DNA from 4 places in the Bradyrhizobium sp. McL0615 genome. Region 4 is predicted to be linked to each of the others. Evidence: predicted binding sites of a transcription regulator. Region 4 holds the regulator's gene; each other region holds the start of a gene.
What was found. The regulator LexA, encoded in region 4, represses DNA repair genes until DNA is damaged. The targets are predictions, from matches to a motif close to TGTTCNNNNTGTGTTCNG.
Positions count from the first base shown of each region.

Region 1: the regulator LexA is predicted to act here: its motif matches at 2,305-2,322, upstream of dinB (DNA polymerase IV).
Region 2: the regulator LexA is predicted to act here: its motif matches at 2,644-2,661, upstream of ACPPVP_RS14710 (putative DNA modification/repair radical SAM protein).
Region 3: the regulator LexA is predicted to act here: its motif matches at 2,563-2,580, upstream of ACPPVP_RS37425 (ribonuclease T2 family protein).

Region 1 is NZ_CP188254.1:1,609,367-1,614,375, reverse strand. It holds partial or broken gene ACPPVP_RS07670 (NUDIX domain-containing protein) at 1-280, opposite strand, end outside; gene ACPPVP_RS07665 (HAD family hydrolase) at 324-1,031, opposite strand; gene dinB (DNA polymerase IV) at 1,170-2,249, opposite strand; gene ACPPVP_RS07655 (exonuclease domain-containing protein) at 2,401-4,560, shown strand; gene ACPPVP_RS07650 (MOSC domain-containing protein) at 4,609-5,009, opposite strand, start outside.
Region 2 is NZ_CP188254.1:3,108,398-3,113,406, forward strand. It holds gene ACPPVP_RS14705 (UdgX family uracil-DNA binding protein) at 1-1,245, opposite strand, end outside; gene ACPPVP_RS14710 (putative DNA modification/repair radical SAM protein) at 1,325-2,563, opposite strand; gene ACPPVP_RS14715 (ImuA family protein) at 2,727-3,521, shown strand; gene ACPPVP_RS14720 (Y-family DNA polymerase) at 3,412-5,004, shown strand; gene ACPPVP_RS14725 (error-prone DNA polymerase) at 5,001-5,009, shown strand, end outside.
Region 3 is NZ_CP188254.1:7,770,896-7,775,904, reverse strand. It holds gene ACPPVP_RS37435 (23S rRNA (adenine(2030)-N(6))-methyltransferase RlmJ) at 1-364, opposite strand, end outside; gene ACPPVP_RS37430 (calcium-binding protein) at 549-1,682, shown strand; gene ACPPVP_RS37425 (ribonuclease T2 family protein) at 1,840-2,520, opposite strand; gene ACPPVP_RS37420 (hypothetical protein) at 2,642-3,103, opposite strand; gene ACPPVP_RS37415 (hypothetical protein) at 3,270-3,590, shown strand; gene ACPPVP_RS37410 (DUF3617 domain-containing protein) at 3,697-4,242, shown strand; gene ACPPVP_RS37405 (ATP-binding protein) at 4,447-5,009, opposite strand, start outside.
Region 4 is NZ_CP188254.1:5,256,182-5,261,190, forward strand. It holds gene ACPPVP_RS24935 (HAD family hydrolase) at 1-205, shown strand, start outside; gene glp (gephyrin-like molybdotransferase Glp) at 217-1,428, shown strand; gene lexA (transcriptional repressor LexA) at 1,641-2,342, shown strand; gene ACPPVP_RS24950 (hypothetical protein) at 2,581-3,000, shown strand; gene ACPPVP_RS24955 (hypothetical protein) at 3,010-3,321, shown strand; gene ACPPVP_RS24960 (ComEC/Rec2 family competence protein) at 3,329-5,009, opposite strand, start outside.

The DNA.
Region 1 (5,009 bases), 3.6 Mb from region 4:
GTGTTGCTTCTTATGGTCTGGACGTCGACATCGCCTTCGACGGCGAATGCCATCACCCGCTTGCCGCCACGCTGGCGAATCTCGCCGAGCGAATCCAGCGGCCCCAAGAGGGCGAGGCCGGTTTCCTCCATGAACTCGCGGCGCGCAGCAGCTGCGGCGTCCTCGCCTTCATCCATCTCGCCCTTGGGGATCGACCATGCCCTTCATCCTTCTTACGCCAGTAAGGGCCGCCTGGATGCACCAGGAGCACCTCCAGGTCTTCACCGGCGCGCCGGTACATTAGGATCCCCGCACTCGAGACGGACCGGCGTCGGGATTTCTGGTCAGACAACGATGCCTCCCGCGTCGATGCCGACTTCCGGTAACAAGGACGACAGGTCAGGCACTTCGAGGTCGGGCACCTCGGTCAGCAGCCGGGCGGAGCGGCCGCGCCGGCGCACCCAGACGGTCGCGCAGCCGAGCCGCCGTGCGGGCGAGATTTCTGTAACGCCCTCTGCGACATGGGCGACCTGATGCCCTTTTACCCCGAGACGCCCGAGCGCCAGCTCGAAGATGGCCTGGTCCAGCCTGTAGCACCGCGCTGCCTGCGCCGTGACGACGCAATCGAAGAAGACACCGAGCTGCGGCACGGTGGTCTTGAACAGGTCGTCGTCAATGTTGGAGATCATAGCGAGCCTGTAGCGCGCCTCGAGGGCGCGTAGCGCGCGCACCGTGTCGGGCAACGGTCGCCATGACGCGACCGATACCGCGAGCGCCTCTCGCTCAGCGTACCCGACTGGGAAGCCGAAGCGCCGCCCGGAGCGCTCGACCACGTCGGCAAGCACCGTGCGATACGACCTGTAGGGCGGCTCACACAGCGGTGCCTCAATGTCTTGGAAGGTCGCAACGATTTCGTCGTCCGACTGTGCAATCCCATATCGTGCCAGCAACGGCCTCAGCACCTCGATCACGCCCGCTTCCCAGTCGATCAGCGTGCCGTAGCAATCAAAGGTGAGAGTGGTGACGCGGGTGAGATAGGGAGACGCTGACACTTCGCTGGTTCCTGCACTGGGAGTTGAGTTCTCCGAAGAGATTTCGCCGCTAGAGTCGGGGTCCAAACAGACAGCCCGTCTTACGGAATTATGCATTTATATCGCCCGGAGCCGTGAGTGATGTGGTAGGCGTGGGCTTCATAGTTTAAGCGCGATTTGCGCTGGATCGTCGGTATCCTCCCCTACAAATCCGGAGACTGACACGCCGAGCAGTCTGACGAGTTTCTTCATCGGGAAGAGTGCTCTCAACAATTCGGTCGTCAGGTTCGCCAACTCCTCGCGGCGCACGACCGGAGCGACAACCGTTCGGCTCCTTGAGATCAACTCGAAGTCGGCGAATTTCACCTTGAGCGTCACCGTCCGGCCGCGCGTGCCCTTATTCTCGCAATGGCGCCAGACCTTGTCGATCAAGGGCTGCAGTTCCGACACCATCGCCTCGAACTCGGCGAGGTCGGTGAAGAATGTATTTTCGGCACCGACGGATTTCCGGATTCTGTCGGGCCGAACTTCGCGGTTATCAATGCCGCGCGAGATCCAGAAGTAGTAGCTGCCGGCCTTGCCGAAATTCGCCTGCATGAATTCGAGGGACTGGTTGCGCATGTCGAGGCCGGTGTGGAGACCGAGAGAGTTCATCTTCGCGCTGGTCGCCGGCCCGATACCGTGGAATTTGCCGACCGGCAGCGTCTCGACGAACGCTGCCCCCATCTCCGGCGCGATGACGTACTGGCCGTTCGGTTTGCGGTGGTCGGAAGCGAGCTTCGCCAGGAACTTGTTGTAGGAGATGCCGGCCGAGGCGTTGAGGCCGGTCACCTCCTTGATCTTCGCGCGGATCGCGAGCGCGACGTCGCGCGCCAGCCGAATTCCCCGCAGGTTCTCCGTGACGTCAAGATAGGCTTCGTCGAGCGATAGCGGCTCGATGATCGGCGTGTGCTCGGCGAATATCTCGCGGATCTGCTTCGATACCGCCTTGTAGACCTCGAAGCGCGGCTTGACGAAGATCAGGTCCGGACACTGCCTTTTGGCCGTCACCGACGGCATCGCCGACCTGACGCCGAACTTGCGGGCTTCGTAGCTGGCTGCCGCCACGACGCCGCGCTCGCGGGCTCCGCCGACGGCGACCGGCTTGCCGCGGAGATCCGGATTGTCCCGCTGCTCGACCGACGCGTAGAAGGCGTCCATGTCGACGTGGATGATCTTCCGCTGACGGGTTTCGTCCATTGCATTCCAGTGATTTGCGGCCGCCTTGAGCGGGCCTTGACAAATCGTGCTGCTTTAGAACAAAGATAGAACATCTCCGGCGCATCGGCAACCGACTGCGCGTGGCATGGCCCTCTTGCGTGTGATCCAGGAAGGCCCAAGGGCGCTGCGGATGAAACGGCCGGATCTACCTATCTATTATTACCACGACCATTTCGTCGAGATGCTCGCGTTCGTCAGAGCTACTTACGGCTCGATCCTGACGGATGAGCACGAGACCTTCGTCACGCGTTTCCAGAATCTTTCCAAGGATGCGCAATGCCTGCTGATCCGGATGGTCAATCGGCGGGGCACGATCTTCAATCGGTCGCTCTTCAGGTACGCTGAGATTTCGGATCTGGAACGCGCGGTCGACGACCTATTGGCGTGCGGCCAAGCGCGGTTTCTCAGGGACGAGGACTATTCCGCGTTCGTGGCGTGCCTGCCAAAGGACGTCCTGCTCTCCGGTGCGAAGGCGGCGGGCCGGACGGACGTCCGCGTCTCATGGCCGAAAGCGAAGCTGGCCGATTATTTTTTGGCGCAGGTTCCTTTTGAGGTCGCCGCCGAGCATTGTACCGCGTCGAAGTTCATCGCGTTGGACGACATCCGGCCGCTCGAGTTCCTGCTTTACCTCTACTTCGGCAAGACCGAGAACGACTTGAAGAACTTCGCGCTACGTGATCTGGGAATCATGCGGACCAACAAGGCCACTTCGTTCAAGGCCCGTTTCACGGATGGCGACGAGGCACGGGCCTGCTTTCATTATAGCCGCCTCCTCGATCGGCTCGAAGTCAAATCGTTGACCATCTACCAGGATGCAGTCACCGACATCTTCGGCGGGCCCGGTTGCTCTAGCGATTATGCCGCCGATCTCCGCAGCCGCGCCGCCTGGCTGGTCGGTCAGTTCTTCGAGAAGAGGGCTGAAACGGATCTCGCCAGGCAGCTTTATCGTGCGGGTTCGTCGTCGGAATGCAATGAGCGGTTGGTCCGCCTGCTTTACGGCGCCGGAGATAAGGAGGACGCGGAAGATCTGCTGCGGCGGATGATCGACGATCCGGCGAGCGACGGCGAATTTGTCTTCGCTACTGATTTCTATTCTCGGAAATTCGGCGGTCGCCGGACTGGATCGTGCACCGATCTGCTTCGCGCGGGCGTTACTCTCACGGTCGATGACGTTTTCCGCGGCAACCCGGAAGCGGGTGTCGCCGGTGTGATGCGCCGCAGGGGCTACCGGGTTTTCTTCGCGGAAAATACACTTTGGCATTCGCTGTTCGGATTGCTGTTTTGGGACGAGCTTTTCGAGTCCGAGCTGCTTCACAGCAGTTTCGATTGGGTGCCTCATTGCCTCAAGGACCAAAGCTTCGCGCGTCGGTTTGCCGCCCAGATCGACGACAAGCTGGATGCCGTTCGATCCGGAAGTGCTCTCAATCTGCTGCTACGCCCGCTTGCGGCAAACTGGGGCCGTCCGAACGGCATCTTCGCGTGGGATCATGTCGATGTCGACGCGCTGCGGCTGCTGCTGTCGGGAACCAGCGGGGAAGGAATCGCGACGATCGTCCGCTCGTTATGCCAGAACTTTCGCGACATGCGGGACGGATTCCCGGATCTCATGCTGGAGAAGGACGGCACCGTCTCATTCATGGAGATTAAAGCCGAGGGCGACGTTATCCGACGCAATCAACTCACGCGGTTGAAACAGCTTGGGAACGCCGGCATCCGTGCGGAAATCGGCAGGGTCGATTACCGCTTCGACCCCGAGCAGGATTATGTCGTGGTCGACGCAGAGACGACCGGCAGTTGGGCGGCGGGGGATCGGATAACGGAAATCGGCGCGGTTAAAGTTCGCAACCATCAGGTCGTCGACGAATGGCATTCCCTGTTGAATCCGCAGCGGACAATTCCGGCAAGAATAACGCAGATCACGAACATCACGAACGAGATGGTTCGCGATGCGCCGATATTCGCGGAAGTCGCGGACAGCTTCATGCAGTTCATGGGCGACGGTATCTTCGTCGCGCACAACGTCAATTTCGACTACGGTTTCATCAGCTACGAATATGAACGGCTTGAGCGCCGCTTTCGTTTTCCGAAGCTATGCACCGTCGCAGGAATGCGTCGGCGCTATCCGGGGCTTAAGTCATATGGACTTGGAAAACTCTGTGAATTCTACGGGATCGAACTCAAAACGCACCACCGTGCGCTGTGCGATGCCCGTGCAACGGGCCATCTTCTAAACCTTATCAATCAAAAGCGTGAAGCAGCCCTGCCGTCAGCGCTTGAAGACGCGGCCTAAGGGCGAGAATCTATAAATTTGGAGCGGCCGGTGGACGTTCGCTTGCTATTACAGAGCCGGCAAGGCGCGAAACCGGCACGACGGTAGCCGAACCCGCGCGGTGTCGCCGGCCGCGACCGGACCGCCGGACCGTACCACGCCCAGCACCCCACATTTGAATGGAGGGCCCGTTTCATCCAACGAGAGCACCTGCCGTTTCAAGCCCGCCTGGAAACGGTCGATGAGGACACACGGCGTCCGGAGGCCGGTTAGCTCGATCATCGCCATGTGTCCGAACTCAATCAGCGTCCCGAGCGGCATCCGCTCGAGGTCCAGGCCGGTTGTGGTGATATTCTCGCCCAGGTCACCCGCTGCGACCTCGAAGCCCGCTTCCGAGAGGGATTTAAAGAGCTCGGACGGGATCAGGTGGACCTGTCTGAGATTGGGTACGCGGGTCCGGCGGCGAGCCA
Region 2 (5,009 bases), 2.1 Mb from region 4:
GGTGGCGCCCATGGCTACCACCAGCTCGGGTTTGATCGCGGCCAGTTCGCGTTCGTACCATGGCCGGCACGCCTTGATCTCCGGCGTGTTGGGCTTCTGGTGCAGGCGGATTTTTCCGCGCGGCACGAACTTGAAATGCTTCACCGCATTGGTGACGTAGACCGTACGGCGGTCGATCCCGGCTTCTTCCAGCGCGCGGTCGAGCATCTGCCCCGCGGGCCCGACGAACGGTTTTCCGGCGAGGTCTTCCTTGTCGCCCGGCTGCTCGCCGACCAGCATGATCCGCGCGGTTGGCGGGCCTTCGCCGAACACGGTCTGGGTGGCATCCTTGTAGAGGGGGCAGGCGCGGCAATCGGCGGCTTCCTCGCGCAGGGTTTCGATATCGTCGCCGGCGTGCTTGCGAGCCATTTCGCTTCTCTTGTCGTCTCTCTTGGGCGGTTCCAGCCGCTTCTGCGCCTTGTGCGGTTCGGTCGCCGCATTCGCGATCATCGCGCTTGCGGTACGTCCGGCACCTTCGATCAGGGGTTTAATCAACGAGGCCTCCGGCAGGTTCCGCCAATACTTCTTCGGCATCTCGTTCCGCATCGCCGCCACCTTCAGCCGTGCCGGGTTGAAGATTGAGGCGTAGTAGCGCCGCCAGGTTTCCTCCAGGCGGTCCGCGGTAGGGGCTTCGGATTTGCCGACACCGGGCGTGATCGAGACGGCATGGCCGTCCCAATGCGCGCAGGCATCCGGCGTCAGGATCGACCAGGGCATGTCGGCGAAGCGGCGCGCGAAGAAGGGCGCGGCCAGTTCGACGATGTGATGCTCCGGCTCGAACCAGGCCACGAAGTGCGATTTCTGCTCGCGACCGACTTCGCGGAAGCGGACAAAGGCATGCATCTTGTGCTCGTCGCGGCGCACCGCCTTGGCCATCGCGGCGATCTCGGCCACGTCAGGATCGGTTGCGATATCAAGCAGATCGTGGTGAGTTCGCAACCGCCACAGCAGGCGGTAGAGCAGGGCGAACCGCTCGGGGTTGCGGTGCAGGATCGCGACTTCTGCCTGTTCGACGAATTTGGCAGGTACGTTGAAGGTGCCATGTGGCGGCTCGAGCGGCGGGGCCGTCGGCGCGAACAGTTCGGGCGCATCATCAGCCACGCGCCAGTTCACGTCGGAAGGTTTTACATCGTTTAACGCCAGCGCGCGGGCGGCCTTGCGCCAGCCGTTGAAGTCGGTTTCGCTGTCGAGAGTGATGAAATGCATGTCTCTCCTCCTTGGCAATCCATTTTTTCACTTGTTGAGGCATGGATTGCTTCGCTTCGCTCGCAATGACGCTGTGGGGTTAGAATCCAAATCCCAACTGCGTCGCCTTCGGCTTGAACCGCTCCACCAGCCCCGCGCCATCGAGCAGATGCAGCGATGGCCGGTGGTCGCTGAGCACGATGAACGGCAGCGCCTTCTTTTGCGGAATATGCAGCCGCGACAGATCGGCCAGGCGGATCGAGGTCAGGCGACGCGTGGCGATGATGCGGTCGACCGCCTTGGTGCCGAACCCCGGCACCCGCAACAGATCCTCGCGGCTGGCGGTTGCAACATCGAGCGGGAAGCGGTCGCGGTGGCGCAGCGCCCAGGCCAGTTTCGGATCGATGTCGAGCGGCAACATGCCTTTGGCCTCCTCGACGATCTCGCAGGCGTCAAAACCGTAAAACCGCATCAGCCAGTCGGCCTGATAGAGCCGGTGCTCGCGAAGCAGCGGTGGGGGAACAAGCGGCAACGCACGGCTCGCATCCGGGATCGGGCTGAAGGCCGAATAATAGACGCGCTTGAGCCGATAGGAGCCGTAGAGATTGGCGCTGGTGTCGAGGATGGTTTTGTCGCTGGCCGCATCCGCGCCGATGATCATCTGCGTGCTCTGGCCGGCAGGCGCAAAGCGCGGCGGCTTTGTTTTCGTCGCGGTCCTGACGTTCTCCTTTGCTTCGTCGAGCCTCAAGCGCAGCCGGCCCATGGTGCGGCGGATCGCGCGCACGTCCTTTTCCGGCGCGAATTTGGCGAGGCTCTTTTCCTCCGGCATTTCGATGTTGATGGAAAGACGGTCGGCATATTTGCCGGCTTCCGCAATCAACGCGTCATCGGCCTCCGGAATGGTCTTGAGATGGATGTAGCCGCGGAAGTGATGCTCCTCGCGCAGTTTTCGCGCAACACTCACCACCTGCTCCATGGTGTAGTCGGCGCTGCGGATGATGCCGGAGGAGAGAAACAATCCCTCGATGTAGTTGCGGCGATAGAAGTCGATCGTCAGCTTCACCACCTCGTCGACCGTGAAGCGGGCGCGCGGCACGTTCGACGACGTGCGGTTGACGCAATATAAGCAATCGTAATTGCAGGCGTTGGTAAGCAGCACCTTCAGCAACGAGATGCAGCGTCCGTCCGGCGCGTAGGAATGGCAGATGCCCATGCCGGGCGCGGTCGAGCCGAGGCCCTTGCCGTCGCTGGAATCCCGCTTCTCTGTCCCCGAGGAAGCGCAGGAAGCATCGTATTTCGCCGCATCCGCCAGGATTTCCAGCTTACGTTGCACGTCCATCGTTGAATCCCTTTGATTCCGCTCATGAATCGCTCGAGTGATGATCTCGATTGACTCTGCCGGGCCGGTTAGCTTTATATTAGAACATATCATGAACAAATGAGCCAGCCGCGGGTTCACTCGGGAAGAAGCGGTAACGGCAAATTTTCTTAAGGAGCGGGGCATGAGCACCGCACGCACAAGCACGCTTGCGAATTTGCGGGGACGCATCGAACGGCTGGAGTCGCATGGCGATGCGCCTGACCTCAACAAGGTCGCGCTCGGCCATGCGGCAGCGGATGCGATGCTATGCGGCGGTCTCGCGGTCGCAGCGGTGCATGAAGTGTTCGCCGAGGGCCATCAGAGCGCATCAGCCACGGGCTTCATCGCGGGGCTTGCGGGAAGGGTATCACCGCGCCGGCCGCTGGTCTGGGTGCGGCAGGATTTTTCGGAAATCGAATCCGGTGCGCTGTCGCCGAACGGGCTTTGCGAACTGGGCCTCGATCCGCGGCTGCTGGTGACGGTGCGCGCGCCCGACACCGACGCCGCGTTGCGGACCGCCGCCGACGCGCTGGCCTGCGATGCGCTCGGCGCCGTCGTGCTGGAAGTCTGGGGGCAGGCGCGCCAGCTCGATCTCGTCGCCAGCCGCAAACTCACGCTGGCCGCGGCGGCCTCCGGCGTCACCGCGCTGCTCTTGCGGATGGCCGCGGAGCCGCGGCCCTCCACCGCGGAAACAAGATGGATCGTGCGCGCGGCGCATTCGCCGCCGTCAGCGCCGTGGACTGCGTGGGGCGCGCCTGTGTTCGACGCGCAGCTGGTTCGTAACCGTCATGGCCCGGTCGGCCGCTGGATCATGGAATGGAATTGTGATGAGTGCCTCTTCAGCGAACCGGCGGCGCATCCTCAGCCTGTGGCTGCCACGCCTGCCCATCGACCGCATCAAGCGCAAACTTTTGCAGAACGGCGACGCGCTGGATAAAACACCCAGCGTCGTCGTCGCCAAGCAGCACAACGCCATTGTGATCTACGCGCTCGATGATCTGGCCGTGCATGCCGGCCTCTCGATCGGCCTGCCGCTCGCCAATGCCCGCGCGATCTGCCCCGAACTGACGGTGTTCGACGCCGACGAGGTCGCCGACCGCAAGACGCTCGATGACATCGCCGACTGGTGCGACCGCTTCACCCCATTGGTGGCGATCGATCCGCCGCATGGGCTCTATCTCGACATTACCGGCTGCGCCCATCTGTTCGGCGGCGAGCGCGCGCTGCTGCAGGCGGTCTACGGCGCGCTGAGCCGCCGCGGTTTTGCCGTCAGCGCCGCGATCGCCTCCACCCCGATCTGCGCCCGGACGCTAACGCGCCACGCTTCCGGAAAGATCATTGCCGAGGGCGAGGAGGCGGAGGCCGTCAGTCCGCTGCCGGTCTCCGCGCTCGGCGCCGGTGACGCCATCACCAGCGGCCTGCGCCGTGCGGGGTTAAAGACCATCGGCGACGTCGCCGCGCGCGGGCGTCACGAAATCACGGCGCGGTTCGGCGCCGGCTTCACCACGCTGTTGGAGCAGGCGCTGGGCGAGGGCGACGCGCCGATCAGCCCCCGCAAACCGCTGCCGGATTACATCGTGGAAAAGCGCTTTCCCGAACCTGTCGCCACCGACACCGTGATCGCGATGAACCTGTCCGCGCTCGCTGCCATGCTGGTCACGGCGATGGACAGACAGGGCAAAGGCGCGCGACGGCTGGATGCGAGCTTTTTCCGCACCGACGGCGCGGTACGCACGATCTCGGTCGATACCGGCCGTCCGGTGACAAAGCCGGATATGATCGACCGCCTGTTCCGCGAGCGGCTCGATGCGCTGAACGATCCCCTCGATCCCGGCTTCGGCTTCGATCTGATCAGGCTTTCTGCCAGCCGCACCGAGATCGTAGTGCAGCAGCAGCGCGATCTGGACGCCAATGTCCATGACAATGATGAACTGGCCGCGCTGATCGACCGCATCGCCGCGCGCATCGGGGGAAAACGCGTCGTCGTGCATCTGCCGCAGGATACCCACATCCCCGAGCGCGCGGTGCTGGCCGTAGCCGCACAGCATCATCTGGCGGTCGCCGCGCAGGCGGCATGGCCCGAGCGTATCGAAAGCGAGCCGCCGCTGCGGCCGTTGCGGCTGTTCGACAGACCGGAGCCCATCAACGTGCCGTTCGCGACCGTACCCGACGGCCCGCCGCATCAGTTCACCTGGCGCCGCGTCACGCATGCGGTGGTGCGGGTGGAGGGCCCCGAACGCATCGCCATGGAATGGTGGAAGCAGAACGGCGACGGTCCGACGCGGGATTATTTCCGCATCGAGGACGAGGCGGGACTTCGTTTCTGGATCTTTCGCGACGGGCTCTATGAAAGCGAGCTGGCCGATGCGGAAGGCGAGCCCGCGCCGGTCAGATGGTTCGTGCACGGGCTGTTCGCATGAACGGC
Region 3 (5,009 bases), 2.5 Mb from region 4:
CAAGTTCGCAGGCGGTGAGACGGTCCTGCGGCCGCAGCAGCGCACGGGCGATCAGGGGCGATCCGGGATAGGCCTCGAGCTTGCCCGGGGAGTTGAACGCCCGGACAATGTCGAGATAGCCGGTCACCAGCGGCAGTGTGTTTTCCGAAAACCGCGCCTGCAGCACCCGCGCAATGCCGGTCAGCCATTCACCGCCGCGGCGCGCCTCTTCGCCTGTGAGATCGTAGCGGCCTGCGCCGGCATGGGTGTCGATGACGCGAAACGGGGCCTGCTTCTCTTGCAGATAGGCCAGCATGCGCACTAGCACGATATGCTTGATGACATCGGCGAAGCCGCCAGCGTGAAAGGCGTGTCGGTAGTTCATGGGGGAGGGGTTACGACATCGGGGCCCGGAAAGTAACCCATATCGTCCGAAGATGCGCGCGGCGGGACGGCGTCTGCAATTGGGTTGGCGGGATTGCCGGAGTTTTCGACGGCTCGCCTTAACCGATCATTTCGGTCTCGGGTGTATTTTCCGGTTCCGTCCAGAATAGACGAGGAAGTTGCCCATGAGTACAATTGCTGCCGCCTATTTATCCTACACGACCTGGTCGATTTCGCAGACCAGCACCGCCGTAGCGGGTGCCGGCACCAGCGGGGACGGTGCAGCAAGCACCGTATCGTCATCGGTGTCCGTGTCGGTGACCACGGTCAGTATTTCGCACCGCGCCAAACAGATGCTGGCGCGGGCGTCGGCAGAACGATCTGCGGTCGATCGGTTGCAGGCGCAGGTTGACGCCTTTCAGAGCTACAGACGTCACGGCCGTGATGCCGGGTCGTCCGCCGGCATAGACTTTTTCAAGATTACCAGCGGTAGCGGGAACGACGTCATCAGGGTTCAGGCCAGCAACGCCACGATCGATGCCGGCGCGGGCAACGATATAATCGATGTCGATGGCCGGGCCAACGTCGTCGCCGGCGACGGCGACGATACCGTCAGCACCTATGGTTATTTGACCGTGGATGGCGGCGCCGGCAATGATCATATCCGCACGTACGATCATTCAACGGCCACCGGCGGCGACGGCAATGATTACATCAGCACCTATGCGTATTCGAATGTTTCGGGTGGTAACGGCAACGACATACTCACGGCCTACGACCATTCCACCCTTGACGGCGGCGCCGGCGATGACAGCCTCCGCGCCTACGATCACGCCAACCTGAGCGGCGGTGCGGGCAACGATATCATCGACGCCTATGGCCATGCGGTTGTCGACGCCGGCACCGGTAACGACAGCGTCCACACCTACTCACATGCGATTGTCTCAGCTGGCGACGGTGACGACCATGTGCGGACCAATGATTATTCCGTCGTCGATGGTGGCGCTGGCGACGATATTATCCAGGTCGGTGGATACTCGACGGTGACGGGCGGCGCCGGTGACGATCACATCAAGGTAACGGGTGATAACTCGACGATCAATTTTGCCAAGGGCGACGGCAACGATGTCGTTTGGGTGGACAACGGCAGCGGCAGTGTCGATTTATCGATCAGTGGTTATTCGCTGAATGACGTTATCGTCACCCAGCAGTTCGGCAGGACCACAATAAACTTCAAGGGCTCGAACGATTCCCTTGCGTTCAATGGACCGGCACGACTGAGCTTCGCCGATCGCACCAGCCTGGACATTAGCGCCTGACGCAGCCTTGGCGTGGAGGGGGTCCCGGCCATCCACGCACCTTGCAGACGACGAAAATGGCGCGGATGGCCGGGAACGCAGACAACTCTGGGTAGTCTGCGCTAGGTGGTGGGCTGCCATGCCCTGGCATACTGCCTGGCACGGCGGAACAGGATCTTCAGCCGCCGCGCACCGGCGGCATCACCACCTCATCACGCCGGCAGGCGCGGCGGTCGGTTTCCTCGCAGGCGCGGAATTGCATGTCCTTGCTCAGGCAGACCCGCACCTCGCTCAGGCGCCGGCCTGAGCAGGTCACCGAAATCGCCGAACTGCTCAGGCCGGGGTTGACCTTGATGAAGGCAGCTTCGAGATCGCCCGGCGCGATGGTTTTTGGCTCCGACAATTGCAGGAATTCCTCGGGGATCTTCACCGCCGCGCGCGCCTTGCGGATGCCCTCGAAATAGGCCCGCGCGCCGAGGCCTGAACAGGTGCCGTGCTTGTCCCATTCGTTGAAGATCAGGCCGGGCGCCGGCATCAGGTCCAGCATCGAGGTCATGATGTTGCGATCGAGCCGCGGCGAGGGCCGCTGGCAATATTCGGGAAAGCCGCGCTCATATTGCGGCCACAGGCCGTGAACCACGAAGGAATAGGGCCGTTCGCACTGGACCTGCGAGCGCCCGCTATTGCCGCGCTCAGCCGCGGCCTCGCAGAACGAGGGCGACCATGACAGGGCGAGGACATAAAAATCGAACTCGCCCGGGGCGTTCTGCCGGCGGTCCTGCGCACACGCCATCCCGGCGGAGACGACAACAAGCGCCAGCGAAATCAGAAGCCGCGAAATAATGACGGATCGGTACATCGAACGCCCCTCCACTCGACTACTTGGAGCCTAGCAGGGAGCCGGAACATTTCAAGAACAAAATTGGGTGGTCGCGAAATGCAGCCGCGGAAGGCCTGATTCGATCGGCCCGGTCAGGGAATCAGGGCCTGGCTGCCCGGCAGCCGGGACTGTACGCCCAGTTGCGGTCAAGGCCGGTCACGCACCATTCGACGCCCTGTCCAAAGCCGGCAAAGCCGCCATCCTCGATGATCGAGTAGTGCACGGTGCGCATCTTGCCGTCGCTCAACATAACGTCACCGCTGCAGTAGCGGCGCGGGATGTTGTCGGACTGCCAAGGCCGAAACGCGGTCTCGCGGATACGTCCGAAGCCGGTGATAACAAGCGCCGAATTCCAGAACTTGCCTTCCTTCTCCTGGAATTGCGACGAGATCGTCGACAGCGCCCGCTCGCATTCGGCGACACGGCCGTCATATTTCGGGCCGAACAGCCCGAAATTCAGCTCCAGGGGGTTGGCGGCCTGGGCGGCAGGGCTGGAGGCCAGCAAGGCGAGCGCCGCCGTCATCAGGCCGAGTGCTCTCAAGGATGTGAACAGGTTGCGCATGGGGAATCCGTCGGTAAGCCAACGCGCGAGACGGTGCCGCGAAGCCCTGACGAGGTCAAGTGCAGCGCGGCAACACCTGACGGCCAAGTCCGCCTCGTGCTGCAAGCATTCTTTTCATGGCCATCGGCGCACACTATGGTGGGCTTCGAGCGAAATGGAGTCTGCGATGCGAAGAATTGTGGCCGCGTGCCTGGTTGCCATGTCTCTGGTAGTCATGGGCGGAATGCTGGCGGGTACGCCGGCGCAGGCGCAATGGTTGGACATCGACACGGTGCCGTCGTTCAAGGGCAATGACACCGGCGGCATCATCGCCTATCCGCTGGCGATGCAGGCCGATGCCCGCCAGCTCGCCGTCGACCACTGCGCGCGCTACGGCAAGGTGGTGAAATTCCTCGGCCTGCAGCCCAATTACGGCGGCTACGTTTCCTTTGCCTGCCGCTGGGTGCCCTATGGCGCCGCTGAGCGGCCGCTGCGCACGCTTTACTGAGCACAACCGCTACCCGGTTTTCCGGCTGGACATGTTTTTGCCACGCGGGGCGTGTGTTCACTTCGCGCGCCACGATATTGTGGAAGAATTCAGCGGGAGCCTGTGTATGAGACGATCACTTCTTGTGTCTTGTTCGGCCGTTGGTTTGGTTGCCCTGTTGCAGGTCGGCGGCGCCGCGGCCGTGGAGCTGCCGGTGCGCAAGGCCGGACTATGGGAAATGAAGGTGCTGCGCGCAGGATCGCCATCGCCCGAAATGACGATGCAGCAATGCACCGACGAGACCACCGACAAGGACATGAGCACGGCGATGGCGCCGATGGCCAAGGATATCTGCTCGAAGCAGGACATCCAGAAGACGGCGACCGGTTATGTCAGCGATTCCGTCTGCGGTGTTGCGGGCATGACGATCAAGTCGCACGCCGAGATCATCGGCGACTTCAATTCCGCCTACACCGTGAAATCGACCTCGCACAGCGAGGGCGGCCCGGGGGGCGGGCCGCGCGACAGCGCCACGACCATCGAGGCCAAATGGCTCGGCGCCTGCAAGGCCGACCAAAAGGCCGGCGACATCCTGATGCCCGGTGGCATGAAGATAAACATGAAGGACATGGAAAAGCTGAAGGCGCTGATTCCGAAGACGCCGCCGAAGTAGTAATCCGGAGCGGATCGGGACTCGGTTTTGCCGTCGGCTTCGGCGGTGCGCTGCAGGGCCCTGACACAAAATATCGAAAACAACCCCATGCAAAGTAGAACGGGGTCAGCCTGTAGCCCGGATGGAGCGCAGCGCAATCCGGGGCTCTGTGCGGGGCGAGACGTCCCGGATTGCGCTGCGCTCCATCCGGGCTACGCGCGGGACCTACACCGGCACCCTTACCGTCGCGCGCAGGCCGCCCATCGGGCTATCACTGAGCGTGATGTCGCCGCCATGCGAGCGGGCGATGTCGCGGGCGATGGCCAGCCCCAGGCCCGTGCCGCCTTCGTCCTGGTTGCGGGCATCGTCAAGCCGCAGGAACGGCTTGAACACTTCCTCGCGCATATTGGCGGGAATGCCGGGTCCGTCGTCGTCGATCGTCACCGTCAGATAGCGGTGATCGCGGTGGCCGGTGATGGCGACCGTGTTGGCGTGGCGCGCCGCGTTGGAGACGAGGTTGGCGATGCAGCGCTTGAACGAGGCCGGCTTCACCGTCACCACGGGCAGGCCGTGGAACGTCACCGTCGCGGTGTGACCGTTGCGCTCGGCGTCGCTGCGCAGATCTTCCAGCGCTATCTCCATGTCGGTCGGCTGCGCGATCTCGCCGCTGTCGCCGCGCGCAAAGGAGAGATAGGCCTCCAGCATGCCGGCCATTTCGTCGACGTCCTTGCGCATGCCGTCGACTTCGGGGCTGTCGCCGATCAGTGCGAGTTCGAGCTTGAAGCGGG
Region 4 (5,009 bases):
CTTGTCCTCCAGCATCGGTTTGCGCAAACCCGACGCGGAGGCCTATGATCACGTGGTAAAGGCAATCGGCGTGCCAGCGTCGCGGATCCTGTTCTTCGACGACTCGGCCGCTAATATCGAAGGGGCGCGGGCGCGCGGCCTTTGTGCCATCCACGTGACATCGATGGATGACGTGGCACGGGCACTGACTGCACTCGAAGTCTAGGAGCTGTGCCCGTGGCCTTGATGCCCGTCGCCGATGCGCTTGCTGCGATCCTTGCGGGCGCCGAACCGTTGCCCGAAGAGGCCGTGGCGCTCGATGCCGCGCATCATCGCATCCTCGCGCGCGACGTCGCCGCGCGGCGGACGCAGCCGCCGCAGGCGATGTCGGCGATGGACGGCTACGCGGTGCGCGCGGCGGATGCCGCCGATCTCTCCGCTCGGCTGAAGGTGATCGGGGAGGTCGCCGCCGGCCGCCCGTTCGAGCGCCAGGTGGGCAAAGGCGAAGCGGTGCGGATCTTCACCGGCGGCGTGATCCCTGACAGGGCTGACGCCGTCATCATCCAGGAAGACACGACCGTCGACGGCGATCATATCACCATCACGGAAGCCGCCGTTTCCGGCCGGCATATCCGGCCCGCCGGCGTCGATTTCCGCGAGGGCGACGTGCTGCTCGCGCGCGGACGCCGCCTCACCGACCGCGACCTGTCGCTCGCCGCCGGCATGAACTATCCGGAGCTTGCGGTGCGCCGCCGCCCGAAAGTGGCCGTCCTCGGCACCGGCGACGAGCTGGTGATGCCCGGCATAACCCCCGGTCCCGGCCAGATCGTCTATTCCAACGGCTACGGGTTGCGGGCGCTGGCGCGCGCCGAGGGCGCCGAGGTGGTCGATCTCGGGATCGCCGCCGACACCGTCGCCGACACCGCGCAAGGCATCCGCCGGGCGCGGGAGGCGGATGCCGACATCCTGATCACCATGGGCGGCGCCTCGGTCGGCGACCATGACCTCGTCAAGCGGTCGCTGGAGGCCGAGGGCACGGCGATGGCGTTCTGGCGCATCGCGATGCGGCCGGGCAAGCCGATGATGCATGGCCGGCTCGGCGCGATGCGGGTGATCGGCCTGCCCGGCAATCCGGTCTCCTCCTATGTCTGCGGCTTCCTGTTTCTGGTGCCGTTGATTCGCGCATTATCGGGCCGCGACACCATCCATCATGTGCGCGAAAGCGCCGAACTGGGCCGCGACCTCGCCGCCAACGACCAGCGCGAGGATTATCTTCGGGCCCGCCTCGAAGTGCGCGACGATGGCACGCTGATTGCGGTGCCGGTGACCCACCAGGACTCATCGCTATTGGGGAATCTCGCTGCGGCACGGGCACTTGTGATACGTCCGCCGTTCGCGCCGGCAGCGGCCAAGGGTTCGCCTTGCGAACTGCTCCGGCTGCCGGAATGACACCCTGAACGACGCGCCTGGCGGGGTCTTCGGCCGAAGCCGCAATGCGTTCACCTGAAATTAAGTGGTTGCGGAACACATATCGAACATATAGTGTCCGTTCATGATTTGTTTCGACTGCTAGTGTCTGTGACTGGGAGTTTTGGGGACTCCCGCGATGGGCCCTGGAGATTCGAAACCGAAAGACTGTGCCAACCGGGGGAATGCTCGCGATGCTTACGCGCAAACAGTATGAACTTCTGCGTTTCATCAACGAACGGCTGAAAGAAGCCGGCGTACCGCCCTCCTTCGACGAGATGAAGGACGCGCTCGACCTGCGCTCGAAATCCGGAATCCACCGCCTCATTACGGCACTGGAGGAGCGCGGCTTCATCCGCCGCCTGCCCAACCGCGCCCGCGCCATCGAAGTCATCAAGCTGCCGGAGCTGGCTGCCGCCAGCAATGGCCGTCGCGGCTTCACGCCGAGCGTCATCGAAGGCACGCTCGGCAAGCGAACGGTGAGCACGCCTACTGCCGAGGACGACGGCAACCGCCCGGTGGCCGTGCCCGTGATGGGCCGGATCGCCGCCGGTACGCCGATCGAGGCGCTGCAGACCCGCAGCCACACCATCAGCGTGCCGCCCGACATGCTGGGCTCTGGCGAGCATTACGCGCTCGAAGTGCGCGGCGATTCCATGGTGGATGCCGGCATTCTCGACGGCGACATGGCGCTGATCCAGCGCAACGAGACCGCCGACACCGGCGACATCGTGGTGGCGCTGATCGACGAGGAGGAAGCCACCCTCAAGCGCTTCCGCCGCCGCGGCGCCTCGATCGCCCTGGAGCCCGCCAACGCCGCCTACGAAGTCCGCATCCTGCCGCCGAACCGGGTCCGGATTCAGGGCAAGTTGATCGGGCTTTATCGCAAATACTGACCGATTGGCCTTGCGGACACGACTGCGACGCCCCGGCCTTCGGCCGGGGTTTTTTGTACGCGCATGGAACCAAACTGCGTTAGCGCGTTTGTGATTTAAACGCAGTGCGCCAGCCGCAGAATTGCCTAGAAACAAGAAAACGCTGTGCGCCAAGTCCGCTCTAAATATGTCCACTCTGATAGGGGCCTGTGCCTCCTCCCAGACACGGGTCAGCTATCTCAATTGAGGGAGCCATCCGATGTGTGACTATAGCCTGCATGCTGTGAAGACGCGGCCTGCCGAGGTCGGCGAGACGCTGATCTCCACGACGTTCCGCGGTACATCGACCCGCGGCTTTGCGTCGGAACGCGAACCAGCAGTGGCGGTCTGCATGCTTCCCGGCACCGAACTCGCGTTCGCCCAGGACGTCAGATACGACAACCGCTGGATCTGGACCCGAACCACCGACTGGCGGGTCGGCAAGTTCAACCAGATCGAACCCGAAGTGGCCGATCGCCACCACGATGCGATCGAATTTCCGGACGGAAGCCATGTGCTGGTGACGCAGCTTTGCGAAGGCCAGCGCGCCACCGTGCTGCAATTGCCGGTGACCGAGGGCGAACGTGCGGCGAAGGTGACGGAAGCGGCGCCGCGAACCGAATCCATCGTGACCGGTTAAACGACGCGCATGAGATCCGCCGGTTCAGGCCGGCGGATCATCGTGATATGGTTTTTCGAGAAACCAGGCACCGAGGGGCTGTCGGTGGTCAACAAGGTTACATGGCAAAAAGCCGGACGCGTCAGCGAGCCCGGACGGTACATGTTTCGGTATGGCTGGCTCACCGTCACAGCCGAAGACCTCGCGGTCTGGCAGCGATTCCCGGAGGCGTCGTTCACGCTGGTCAACCTGCCATCGGACCCCAACTCACCCGAGGAGTTTCATCTGGGCGCGTTCGAGATACCGGCAGACCCTTCAAGTCCCTCGCTCGACGAGCATTGAAGGCCGTCTATTCCTCCGCCTGAAGATCGGCCTCGGCCGGGGTGGCGTCCACGGTGCGCGGCGGCACGACACGGGGAGCAAGCACGCTGGCGTCTGTATCGCCGTCGTCGGCCATCGCCGGCGACCAAGGGCGGTCGATCCCTCTCGGCTTCACCGCCTCGACGACAAGTCCCTCACGGCCGCGGCGCAGGGCCATCGCGCCCTGCCGCCGCAGCCGGTCGGCATCGATGACGGACGCCGCGCATGAAGCGGGCGCCTGCCGCAGCGTCACGATGAGTGCCGCGCGCTCGCAATCGTCCGAAAGCGCCTCGGGCCTGAATGCCTGTGCGACCAGGCCGCCGCCGGCGGATTGCATCACGCAGCCAAGATCGTCGCACGAGACGCCCGCGGTGAGCGAGGCGTCAGCCGCGGTTCGCGCGTCGGCATCCGCCGCCAGCCACTCCTTCAGCAGGAAAGAATCCCGGGAGCCTTTCACTGCATGCATCAGATGCAGCCGGCCGTCCTGGCCGCGAACGCCGACATTGCGGCCGTCGGCGGAGATCAAAATATCCGGCTGCGGCACCCTCGCCGCCCACAGCGCCGCCACCAGCACCAGCACGGCGCCCGACCAGCGCAGCGGCGTGCGCAACAGGCCGACCAGGATGATGCCCGCGCTGGCCGCGATCAGCGGGCCGATGCCGAACGCCGGCACCCGGCCGACCGCGCCGGGCAGCGCCGCGACCCATTGCGTCACAAAAATCATCCAGTCGATGCCGATGCCCATGAGCGCCCAGAACACGCCATCGAAGCCGAACGGCATAGCGAGGAGGCCGAGCAGGCCGGCCGGCATCACGACCGCCGACACTACCGGCATCGCTGCCAGATTGGCCAGCACGCCATAGGGCGTGACCCGGTGGAAGTGAAAGGCCGCGTACGGCGTGGTCGCGAGCCCCGCCACCAGTGAGGCCAGCAGCAGCATCGTGAGTTCGCGGCCGCCCCACAGCGCCGCACGCGCGCTCGCGCCATGATCGGGCGTCGCGAACAGGCGCGGCATGCCGATCTGCACCAGCGCGACCAAACCCAGTGTGGCGGCAAACGACATCTGGAAGCTCGGATGCACCAGCGCTTCCGGCGCCACCGTAAGCACGATCAAGGCGGCGACCGCGAGCGTGCGAAACGTGATGGCGCGGCGATCGACCATGACCGCGATCAGCACCACAGCCGTCATGAAGAACGAGCGCTGCGTCGCCACTTCCGCCCCCGACAGCAGCAGATAGAACGCGGCGGCGACGAGGGCTGCTACTGCCGACCATTTCTTGATGGCGTAGCCGACCGTGAGTGCGGGAAACAGCGCCAGCAGCGCCCGCACCGCGAAGAACACGACACCGGCGACGACCGCCATGTGATATCCGGAGATCGAGAGCACATGGCCGAGACCCGAGATGAACATGGCATCGTTCACCGGCTGTGAGATCGCATCGCGACGCCCGGTCAACAGCGCGGTGGCAATCGCGCGCTTGTCGCCTTCCAGCGTCGTCCTGATCCGCGCGTCGATCGTATCGCGCAGTCCCTGCATCACAGCCGAATAGCGCAGGCGCAACCCGCCGCCCGTGGCCGGCGGATCCGTGGTCTTGATCGCACCCATCACGAAGCCGGAAGCGCCGATGCCGGCAAAGAACATGTCGCGACTGAAATCGTAACTGCCCGGC